Regions from separate parts of the Lactobacillus taiwanensis genome, predicted to be linked through region 3. Evidence: predicted binding sites of a transcription regulator. Region 3 holds the regulator's gene; each other region holds the start of a gene.
The links. Region 3 encodes NrdR, which represses ribonucleotide reductase genes. Its sites were predicted from a motif close to ACACNATATATNGTGT; they were not measured.

Region 1: the regulator NrdR is predicted to act here: its motif matches at 1,655-1,670, upstream of pnuC (nicotinamide riboside transporter PnuC).
Region 2: the regulator NrdR is predicted to act here: its motif matches at 1,446-1,461, upstream of H1A07_RS09045 (deoxynucleoside kinase).

What each region holds. Positions count from the first base shown of each region.
Region 1 is NZ_CP059276.1:1,624,757-1,628,032, reverse strand. Features, by position in the region: gene H1A07_RS08055 (mucin-binding protein) at 1-1,276, opposite strand, end outside; gene pnuC (nicotinamide riboside transporter PnuC) at 1,701-2,471, shown strand; gene H1A07_RS08045 (PAS domain-containing protein) at 2,547-3,083, shown strand; gene pepT (peptidase T) at 3,146-3,276, shown strand, end outside.
Region 2 is NZ_CP059276.1:1,840,023-1,843,298, reverse strand. Features, by position in the region: gene H1A07_RS09055 (alpha-hydroxy-acid oxidizing protein) at 1-35, shown strand, start outside; gene H1A07_RS09050 (deoxynucleoside kinase) at 92-766, opposite strand; gene H1A07_RS09045 (deoxynucleoside kinase) at 788-1,438, opposite strand; gene H1A07_RS09040 (glucosamine-6-phosphate deaminase) at 1,623-2,342, opposite strand; gene H1A07_RS09035 (aldo/keto reductase) at 2,469-3,276, shown strand, end outside.
Region 3 is NZ_CP059276.1:1,456,893-1,460,168, forward strand. Features, by position in the region: gene dnaI (primosomal protein DnaI) at 1-219, opposite strand, end outside; gene H1A07_RS07105 (DnaD domain protein) at 234-1,574, opposite strand; gene nrdR (transcriptional regulator NrdR) at 1,582-2,046, opposite strand; gene coaE (dephospho-CoA kinase) at 2,052-2,648, opposite strand; gene mutM (DNA-formamidopyrimidine glycosylase) at 2,645-3,276, opposite strand, start outside.

The DNA.
Region 1 (3,276 bases), 170 kb from region 3:
TATTATCATAAATTGAATTTTTTAAGAAATTTTCAAAATTAGTATCTTCTAAACTTGGTTGATGACTAATAATCTCATTATAGTAATCGTTAATATTTGTTCTTTGACCATCTGCATTGATTATTTTTATATCATTGGGAATTTTAAACACCTTAATAGTTGATGGAAGAATTTTTTGATGGTTGCTAAATTTAATATGGACTAAAACGTTGTATAAAGGATCTAATGGAGAATTACCATTAGCAACTGAACCATAGTTCCAGTCAATTCCATACTGCATTAAGCGAGCATCTCTTTGTTGGTCAGCTGGAATGTCGGCTGCTGCGCTAGGCTCAGGACCGGTATAATTTGCACCATTTTCAGTATATATGCCGTTAGTACCAGGATTACCATCTTGACCTGGTGTCCAAATAACTTTAGGCCCCATGATAAATCCGTGTAAAATTTCACCCTTTACAACTTTATCTTCATAAGGATTAATTTTAATTGGAAGAGTTTGTGTATAAGATTGGCTATTAGGTAAAGTTACAGTAATTGGTAAATTGAAATCCGGATATGCTCCATTTTGTTCATGGTATGCTTGGGCAGCTGAATTGACTGCCACAAATGGAAAAGTTGCATCAAAACCAGACAAAACACCATTGTCACTTCCCGTATAGGTAAAGGTGAAGTCTTTAGTACCGGAATTATTATTAACGCCAACATCAAAATTGCCAATTTTAGTTGCATTAACATCAAATTTTAGCAAGTTATCAGAATCTGCTACTGAAATGTTGACTTGCTGATTATGATTGATAATGATTGGATGACTTGAATTGTTAGCAACATGAACGTTAAAGCTACCTTGAGTTACGTCAGCAATGAGAGAAGTATTGGTTGAGCTTCCTGTAATCTGTACTGGAGCCGTAGTTTCTTGTTGTAATGTTGGTTTATCATTTTTTAAATTATTGGTCGTATTTTGCTTAGAATTATTTTCATATGAAGGATTAGTCTCATTGTTTTGAGAGACTGTAGTATTGTTTGCAGTATTTGCCGTTTCTGATTTTTGAATAGTTAAGGTTCGAGAATTATCAGGATTGACAGAGTTTTGATTAATAGTTGTATTTTGTTGAGAATCGTTATTAGCTTGATCCGCGGCTTGTACAGTTTGTCCACTTTCTAAAAAGAAGATGGTACCTAAAGCAACAGTAACTAATCCAACTGAAATTTTTCTAAAACTAAACTTTTCCTTCCCATTAAGTTTAGTAATAAAAAATAAATCATTTTTATGTTCCATTTTTATTCTTTCCTCGATTGTGAATGTTTTTTAATAAAATAACATTTAGCTTTCTAAAAGAACATTATACTCCATATTTAAATAATGGATTATTAGATAAGGAAAATAGTCTGTTACTAGTAAGGAAAAAGACAAGCTAAAGGTAAAAAAACGACCTAAAAAATTAAACATAAAAATAAAAAATACGTGGCTTATTGAATCATAAAGACAAAAAATTATATAAAAATTTAGGTGAAGATGATTATCAAGATAAAGAAAGCGCTATCCGGATTTTAAATGACACCTACCCGCATATTTAACGAAAATTGTAAACTCTTGTTTTCAATTTGTTAACTACTATACTAGATACAGATGCTTTTTTGAAAAAATGCGGATAAGGCACAATATATTGTGTGACCTAATATAAAGAAAGAGGAGTTAATAAATGGACAATTCCACATCATTACAGGAAGATCGTAAAGAAAGAAAGGATAACTACTTCGTTTGGCTTTTTAAGCAATTACACGGTTGGCCAGTTCAAAATTATATGCTTTGGTTCTTTGCTTTTGGCTTCCAATTAGCTATTTTGATTCAAAATAAGATTACTACTTTAACAGTAATTACTTTTATTGGTACATTGCTTGGGACCTTATGTGTTTTAGCTATTAATGCAACGAAAGCAATTAATGGGTGGTTAGGATTAATCTCAGCAGCTTGTTTCATTTATGCAGGACTAGCTGCTAAGAATTATCTTTCAATTTTTGAACAAATTGCCTATATTTTAACTTTAGACTTACCAGTTATTATTTCAGTTAGATCTTGGAATGATGATACTAAAAACCACTTACGTAAGTTTGGTACTAAAGAATGGATTGTTGCTATTGTTGGTACATTAGTTGTTTACGCTGTATCTGGCTACTTAATCGGTAAATTTACTAATGATCCACGTCCTTGGATCGATGCTATCAGTTTTGCAATTTCATTAACTGCTGGTATTATGTGTTTCTTACGATACAACAACCAATATTTCTGGTGGACTGCCAGCGGAATTTTTCAACTAATTCTTTGGGGCATTACTTATGCACAGGGAGATGCAACTTTAGCAATGGCTGTTAACTCCTTAATTTATGTTGTTAATGATGTTTTAGCCTTTACTGTTTCACCATGGTTCAATATGGGAAGAAAGCGTGAAGGATTAAAGTCTATTAAAAATTAATAATAATCAAAAATAAGTTAAAATTAGCATGTCGACTTCGACATGCTTTTTTGTTTATGAGGTGTGAAAGATAAGATGAATGAAAATTGGATAAAAAATGGTCAAGAGGCTGTAAATGATGATGACTATGTCAAATTAAATGCAGGCTTAATGAAAGTGTCTGATTTAAATGATTATTTAGCATCTTTTCCTAGCAGTCTGCTTAGCTTTAATAAGCTCGGAGAATTTGTATACTATAAGCAACTGCCGGAAATGAATTATAATCCGCCGGAGCTTGGAGAAAATATTACTGCATTAGCTAAAACTGAAGATGAAAAGAAACAATTAACAGAGATTTTCCACAAGTTGAGCACAGGTGAAGCAAAAGAATTGCACTTTGCGGATCAAACTAATACACAAAAGCGTTTTATGGTGGATAGTTACCGAGCTATTTATAATAAGGAGCATCGCTTTATCGGAATTAATGAAAGTATTCAGGACATTTATCCACTGGTGGAATATTATCTAAAAGAAACAGGACAGAAATTGATAAATGATCCCGATAATCCAAATGGTGAAGTGTATCGTAATAATCAGCAAATTGACGCAGAAAGTGGAGCTTCTGAATTGTAGGAAATTGACAGGATGTTATTTTTCCTTAAAATATAATTAAAAATAGCTAGGGAGTGGTTTTAATGACTAAGATTGATCAATCATATATTCAAGATAAATTCGTTGAGTATTGTAAAGTAAATACTCGCTCTGATGAGCAAAGCACGGCTGTGCCTACAACGCCTGGACAGGTTGACCTGCTTAAAATTATTGA
Region 2 (3,276 bases), 380 kb from region 3:
CAGCCGATGCCGTCAGCGGTGCTTCAAGACATTAGTTTAATGGGATGAATATATGAAAAAACTGCGATCCAACACGATCGCAGTTTTTGCTTTATTTAACTAAATTAGGTTTCCAATTTTCGTCAAGCTTACCCATTTCTTTGAGTTTAGCAACGATTTGGTTCAAGACTTCTTGACGATCTTCTTCACTAGCCATGAAGTCTAATTTATCACCATCAATAGTCATTTTTGGTGAATAATCATACTTCTCATACCATGGCTTGTAGTAGCGGAGCAGGCGCTTGTAATAGTCTTCTAAACTTGGATCATAACTCAATTGTTCATAATTACGACCACGTTTTTGAATACGTTTAAGCATGGTATCGTATGAAACATCGATATGGACAAGCAGATCAGGATTCTTTTTAGGCATCCGATCTAATTCACTCATCATATTATGTAGAAGTTCGTAATATGTATCTACTTCTTCTTTAGTTGCACGACCAATATCGGCATTCATTTGGAAGAAAAGTGCTTCTTCGTAGATAGAACGATCAAGTACGTTATTATCGTCAGTTAACGCTGCTTTAATACTTTGGAAGCGAGTATTTAAGAAATAAACTTGCAATAAAAAAGCGTACTTTTTGGGATTTTCGTAGAATAATGGCAAAACAGGATTATCGTCTACACTTTCATAAAAAGGATTAGTACCTAAATATTTAGATAGAATACCTGTTAGACTGGATTTTCCGGCTCCAATGGGACCACTTAATACAATAACTGTCATCACGTTCCTTCTATTCGTTAACTAGTTCAAATTACCTATCTCAGCAAGTTTTTGATCGATTGTGCTGATAACTTTCTTTCGTGCATCTTCATTGGCAACAAAGTCGTATTTATCACCATCAATCATCATCTTTGGGGATGCATTATATTTTTCATACCAAGGCTCATAATAGGATAAAAGACGTGCATAGTAGTCTTTTAGATCTGGATCAGTTGATAATTGCTCAAACTTCCGGCCCCGCTTTTGAATGCGATAAAGCATGGTATCAAGAGATACATGAATATAGATTAGAAGATCAGGTTTCTTACTTGGATTACCTGGTGCTTGTTCCATCATGTTCTCAAGTAAGCTGTCATAGATCTTAAACTCAGTAGGATCTGCAATACCACTATCAACATTCATTTTGAAAAATAAAGCATCTTCGTAAATGGAACGATCAGACACACTGTTGTGATCGCGAATAGCTTGGTTGATTTGAGCCAAACGGTGATTTAGAAGATAGGTATTTAAAAGAAAAGTATAGTGTGCCATGTCTTTATAATAAAGTGGCAAAATTGGGTTGTTATCTACGCCTTCATAAAAGGCTTGGGTGCCTAGATGTTCTGCAAGAAGACTGGTTAAACTGGATTTTCCGGCTCCAATAGGCCCGCTCAATACAATAACTGTCATCACGTTCTTTCTACAATATATAGTTTGCTTTAATAGTGTAATTCAATATCTGGTATGAAAACAAGTGGTTTTTTAATTTGCTATAAAAGAAAAAAGTCAAGCGAACACGCAAAAAAATCGCAAAAAAGAAAAAACGAACTAATCTAAAAAAGATTAATTCGCTAAAATAAACGGTTTTAAATGAGGATTAATTTCTGTATTTTGGATCAAGCTTTGCAGCAGCTACTTCGTCGCAAATAATTGTTACATCTGGGTGATCTTGTAAGATAGATGCAGGAACTTCTTCAGTAACGGGACCTTCGACTAATGCCTTAACAGCGTCTTGTTTTGATTCACCGAAAGCAAGTAGAACGATCTTTTTACTGTTCATGATTGATCTAATTCCCATACAAATAGCTTGACGAGGAACTTCGTCTTCATTATCGAAGAAGCGTGAGTTTGCTTTAATAGTACTTTCAGTTAATTGAACTTTATGAGTTAAGCTGCCAAAAGGAGTTCCCGGTTCGTTGAACGCAATGTGTCCGTTTCTACCAACACCTAAAATTTGGATATCAATAGGATTTGCAGCGATAATGTCGTTATAACGATCAACTTCTTCATCGATATCCTTTGCCATTCCATTTGGAATATAAGAATGTTTAAATGGCTTCTTATCAAATAAGTGCTTTTGCATGAAGTAGTGATAACTTTGATCATTATCTGGATGTAAGCCATAATATTCATCTAAGTTGATACTTGTCATGTCAGAGAAGTCTAGGTCGCTGTCGCACATATCGTCATACAGTGGAATTGGAGAAGAACCAGTAGCTAAACCTAAAACTTTGTCACCGTCTTCCATTCCCTTTTTAATAATTTCAAATGCCTTAGTGCCGCCTTCAATATTATCTTTAGTTACGATGATTTTCATAATATATACCTCCTCGTTCATTGGTCTAGTCCATTATAAAATATAAAATTGGTCTAGTCAAATTAAACCGCTAACATTTTTAATTTTATTTTTTTCTGCGGTAAAATCTAGGTGAGGTGAGAAGAGATGGAGAAGAGTTTTGAGGAAAGTAATCTATCAGGTTTAGGTATGGGAACTTGGGGAATTGGCGAAGACACTTCAAAGAAAAAAGATGAACTTGCTGCCCTTCGCTATGGCTTAGATCATGGAATTAAAGTAATCGATACTGCGGAAATGTATGGTGAAGGAAAAAGTGAAAAGCTAGTTGGCGAGGCGATTAGAGGCTATGACCGGAGTAAAATCTTTTTAATTTCGAAATTTTATCCATATCATGCTTCTCCAGAATTAGAGCGCCAAAGTTTAGAAAAAAGCTTAAAAAGACTAGGAACCGATTATTTAGATTTATATTTACTCCACTGGCGCGGAGATAAGCGTTTATCTGAAACGGTTCGGGGACTTAAAGAATTAGAAAAAGAAGGACTAATTCGTCATTGGGGTGTGTCAAATTTTGATGTGGCTGATTTAGAAGAACTATTTAGCGTTCCTGGCGGAAAAGACTGTTTTGCTAATGAAGATCTATATAATCTCTCTGAGCGAGGGGTAGAGTACGACGTCTTACCTTGGCAAGAAAAGCACGGCGTTGGCTTTATTGGATATTCTCCCTTTAATTCAGGTAAGGGTGATTCAATCAGAATTACTAATAATCTTAAGATTGTTGCTCGCGCTCACCATGTAACGCCGCATCAAGTGATGCTCGCTTGGACTTTGAGACATGGCAATGTTTTATCGATTCCTAAAGCAGGCACAGTTAAACACATGAAGGAAAATATTGCTGCTCAAGATATTAAACTAACTTCAGATGAAATAAAATTAATCGATAATGACTTTACGCAAC
Region 3 (3,276 bases):
TCCCTTCATCACAGGATTTGGCGCCTTAATCTGCTCAACATAGTTAAAAATTGTAGGAAGCGAAGCCTGGACAATTTCCTTATTTAATTTATCCTTATTTTGTTTAAAAAATGTCTGAACACTTGGATGCTTTATTGCCGTTCTAGCAATTTTTTGACCATCCTCATCTAATTTTCGTTTTTTCAAAATTCGTGTAATTACTTTAGAAATATCTTCCATCAGTACAACACTTCCTATTCATTTTTACCAAATTCGCGAAAAATTCGGTTTCTTTCTTCAGCAGACATTGTTTTTCTCTTAGTCTGATTCTGCTTTTCATACTTCGACCAATCAGTTGTTTTACGCACAGTCTTTTTAGGTGCACGATAATACTGACGCTTGCGCGTATTCTTTCTTTCTTTTAGATAGGCAATTGCTTCAGCTGGTGTAGTAATTCCTTGCTGAAGCCAATCATTAGCAATTCGGTCTGCAAGATTAGCGGTCAATACAGCATCATATTCAAAACATGCATAAACAATCATATTAATTAAAGGCGGAGTTAGTCCCATTTGATCTTGTAAACGAAAAATAACTTTCTTTTCATTTGCAGTTACATAGCCACCCTTTTTCTCTTTTAGTTCATACAAGTAATCAGTTGGCACTTTACTATCTATAGCCTTCAGTAAATCTGCATCTGATTGGGACAATTTCTTAATAGTCCTATCCGCATCTTTAGGAACTTGTTGCAATTGCTTTTTAACCATCTTTTTATTGCGATTAAGTCCGAAGTTCTCGTTAACAGCGTTTTGAATTGCATACATATTCAGTTTTTCTGAACCAGCTGACATAGTAATTAAAGCCGTATCCACAAATTCTTGCTCTGTTAGATGATAAAAATCAATAATCTGTTTAATTTCGACTTGATGCTTTAAAACTTCGCCCTTATCGATGTGATAGCTCGCAAATAGGTCTACCAAAAAGTTCCAATCAATTTTTACTGGTTCATTGCCCAGCTTTATTTCGCTCTTATTATCCTTAGGAACTTCGCCAGCTGCTTCTTTAACTTCGACAGGAGCATCAATCGCACTTTCAGCACTTAAATGAAATACATCAAAAAATCCACTAGTAACCTCTTTAGCATCTTTTAAACCGACAAAAGTACGTGGTGTAAATTTCTTTACTAAACGATTAAATGCTACATTCCCTACACGTTCAAGTAATAAACTTGAAAGTAAAAAGGTATGAAAAAATTCACCTGCTGAAGGAACTTTTTCAACTTCAAAAATTAATACTTCGCCTAGAACAGGGTTTGAACCTAAAAAAGTCTTAACTAAACCTGTCGCTTCTAAATGATGCAATGTAGAAAATAAATCCTCTAATTTTAGATTTGTCTGATCTTGAAGTTGATATAAGGTTTTATAATCTTTAGCAAAAGGCACTTCATCAAATTCCTTTGTTAAAGTTATGTATAATCCCACTCCTTGAATTCCTACTAAGGGTTCAAAAAGAGTTGTTAGAACCTTAATATTTTCCTCACTAACAGCTATTTGATTAGCCACATAAAAAGGCTGCTTAGGGTCAGCACTTTCAAACACAGGCTACCTACTCCTTATCATGTTTAGCCATCATATCTTCCATGGCTTCCATAAATCCTGAAACATCTTTAAATTGACGGTAAATACTTGCAAAACGAATGTAAGCTACATCATCTAAATTAGCTAACTCTTTCATCACTAAATTACCAATATCTTTAGATGAAATCTCATTAAGACCTTGCTTACGAATTTCATTTTCTACATGGTCAACTAAAGTATCTAATTGCTCACTTGAAATCGGTCTTTTCTGCGCAGCCATCACTACACCATGCAAAATTTTATCGCGGTTAAAGGCCTCACGAGTCCCATCATTTTTGATTACTAATAAAGGTGATCGCTCTACCCTTTCAAAAGTAGTAAACCGAAAACCACAATTTTCACATTCTCTACGTCGTCTAATTGCTCTGTTTTCATCGCTTGGACGAGAATCAATTACTCTTGAAGCATTCTTGTGACAGTTTGGACATTCCATCTTCTCTACCTGCCTATCTTTTGTAATAAATCGGATAATCTTTTCTCTAAATCATTTATTGTACCAGTATTCGCTACAACATAGGTAGCTCTTTTTTCTTTTTCACTTAGTGGCATTTGATTATTTATTCTACTTAAAGCTTCTTTTTCAGTGAAATTATTCCTCTTCATCAGTCGCTTAAGCTGCAACTCTGGAGAAATCGAAATAACTAATACTCCATCACATAAACTTTCAAAGCCAGATTCAAATAGTAATGGCACATCAATTACAACCAATTTTTCTTGATTTAAACGATAGTGCTCCATCTGTCGTTTAATTTCTTGATGAACAAGTGGGTGGGTTAAACTGTTAAGCTTCTTTAACTTAGCTTGATCGTTAAAAACTATCTCACCTAACTTGCGACGATTGATTGTTTGATTATCAGTAAGAATCTTTGATCCAAAATAGTCAACAACAGCCTGATACCCAGCTTGTCCAACTTCCATTATCTTATGGGCAATCAAGTCGGAATCAATAATTGGAATATTTTTCTTTTTGAAAAAGTCATCAGCCGTACTTTTACCACTGGCAATTCCACCAGTTAAACCTAAAAAATATGTCATTTGTACAACACCTGACAATGTGAACAAAAAGTAGTGCCACGTCCGTTTACTTTAATCTTTTCTAAAACAGTACCGCAGCTGCTACACTGTTCACCTGCATGACCATAAACTTGAAGCATATTTTGATAACCACCAGTTTCTCCATTTGCATCTAAATAAGTATGAACAGTTGTACCGCGTTCTTTAGTTGCTACAGCAATTGTATGATTAATATTTCGATATAAATCAGCCACCTTATCGGATGGTATTTTTTTAGCGCTACTTAGGGGATGAATTTTACTCTGCCACAACACTTCATCAACATAAATATTACCTAATCCGCAAACTACTGTCTGATCTAAAATTGTATTCTTGATATTTTTCCTTTTTTTACTTAATGCATCCCTAAAATATTCAAGACTAAACTCATCAGTATTTGGTTCAGGTCCTAAGTGTCGAATTCCAGTCGTCTGGCGTTCTGTTCCAGTCTCGACTAAATGCATTCTTCCAAACTTTCGCACATCGTCATATCGTAAAGCTGTTCCATCTGTAAAGATAAATTCCACATGTTCATGCTTTTGCTTAGGAGCATCTGGAGTAACTAAATGATATTTACCTTCCATGCGCAAATGTGACACCATTGTTAAGT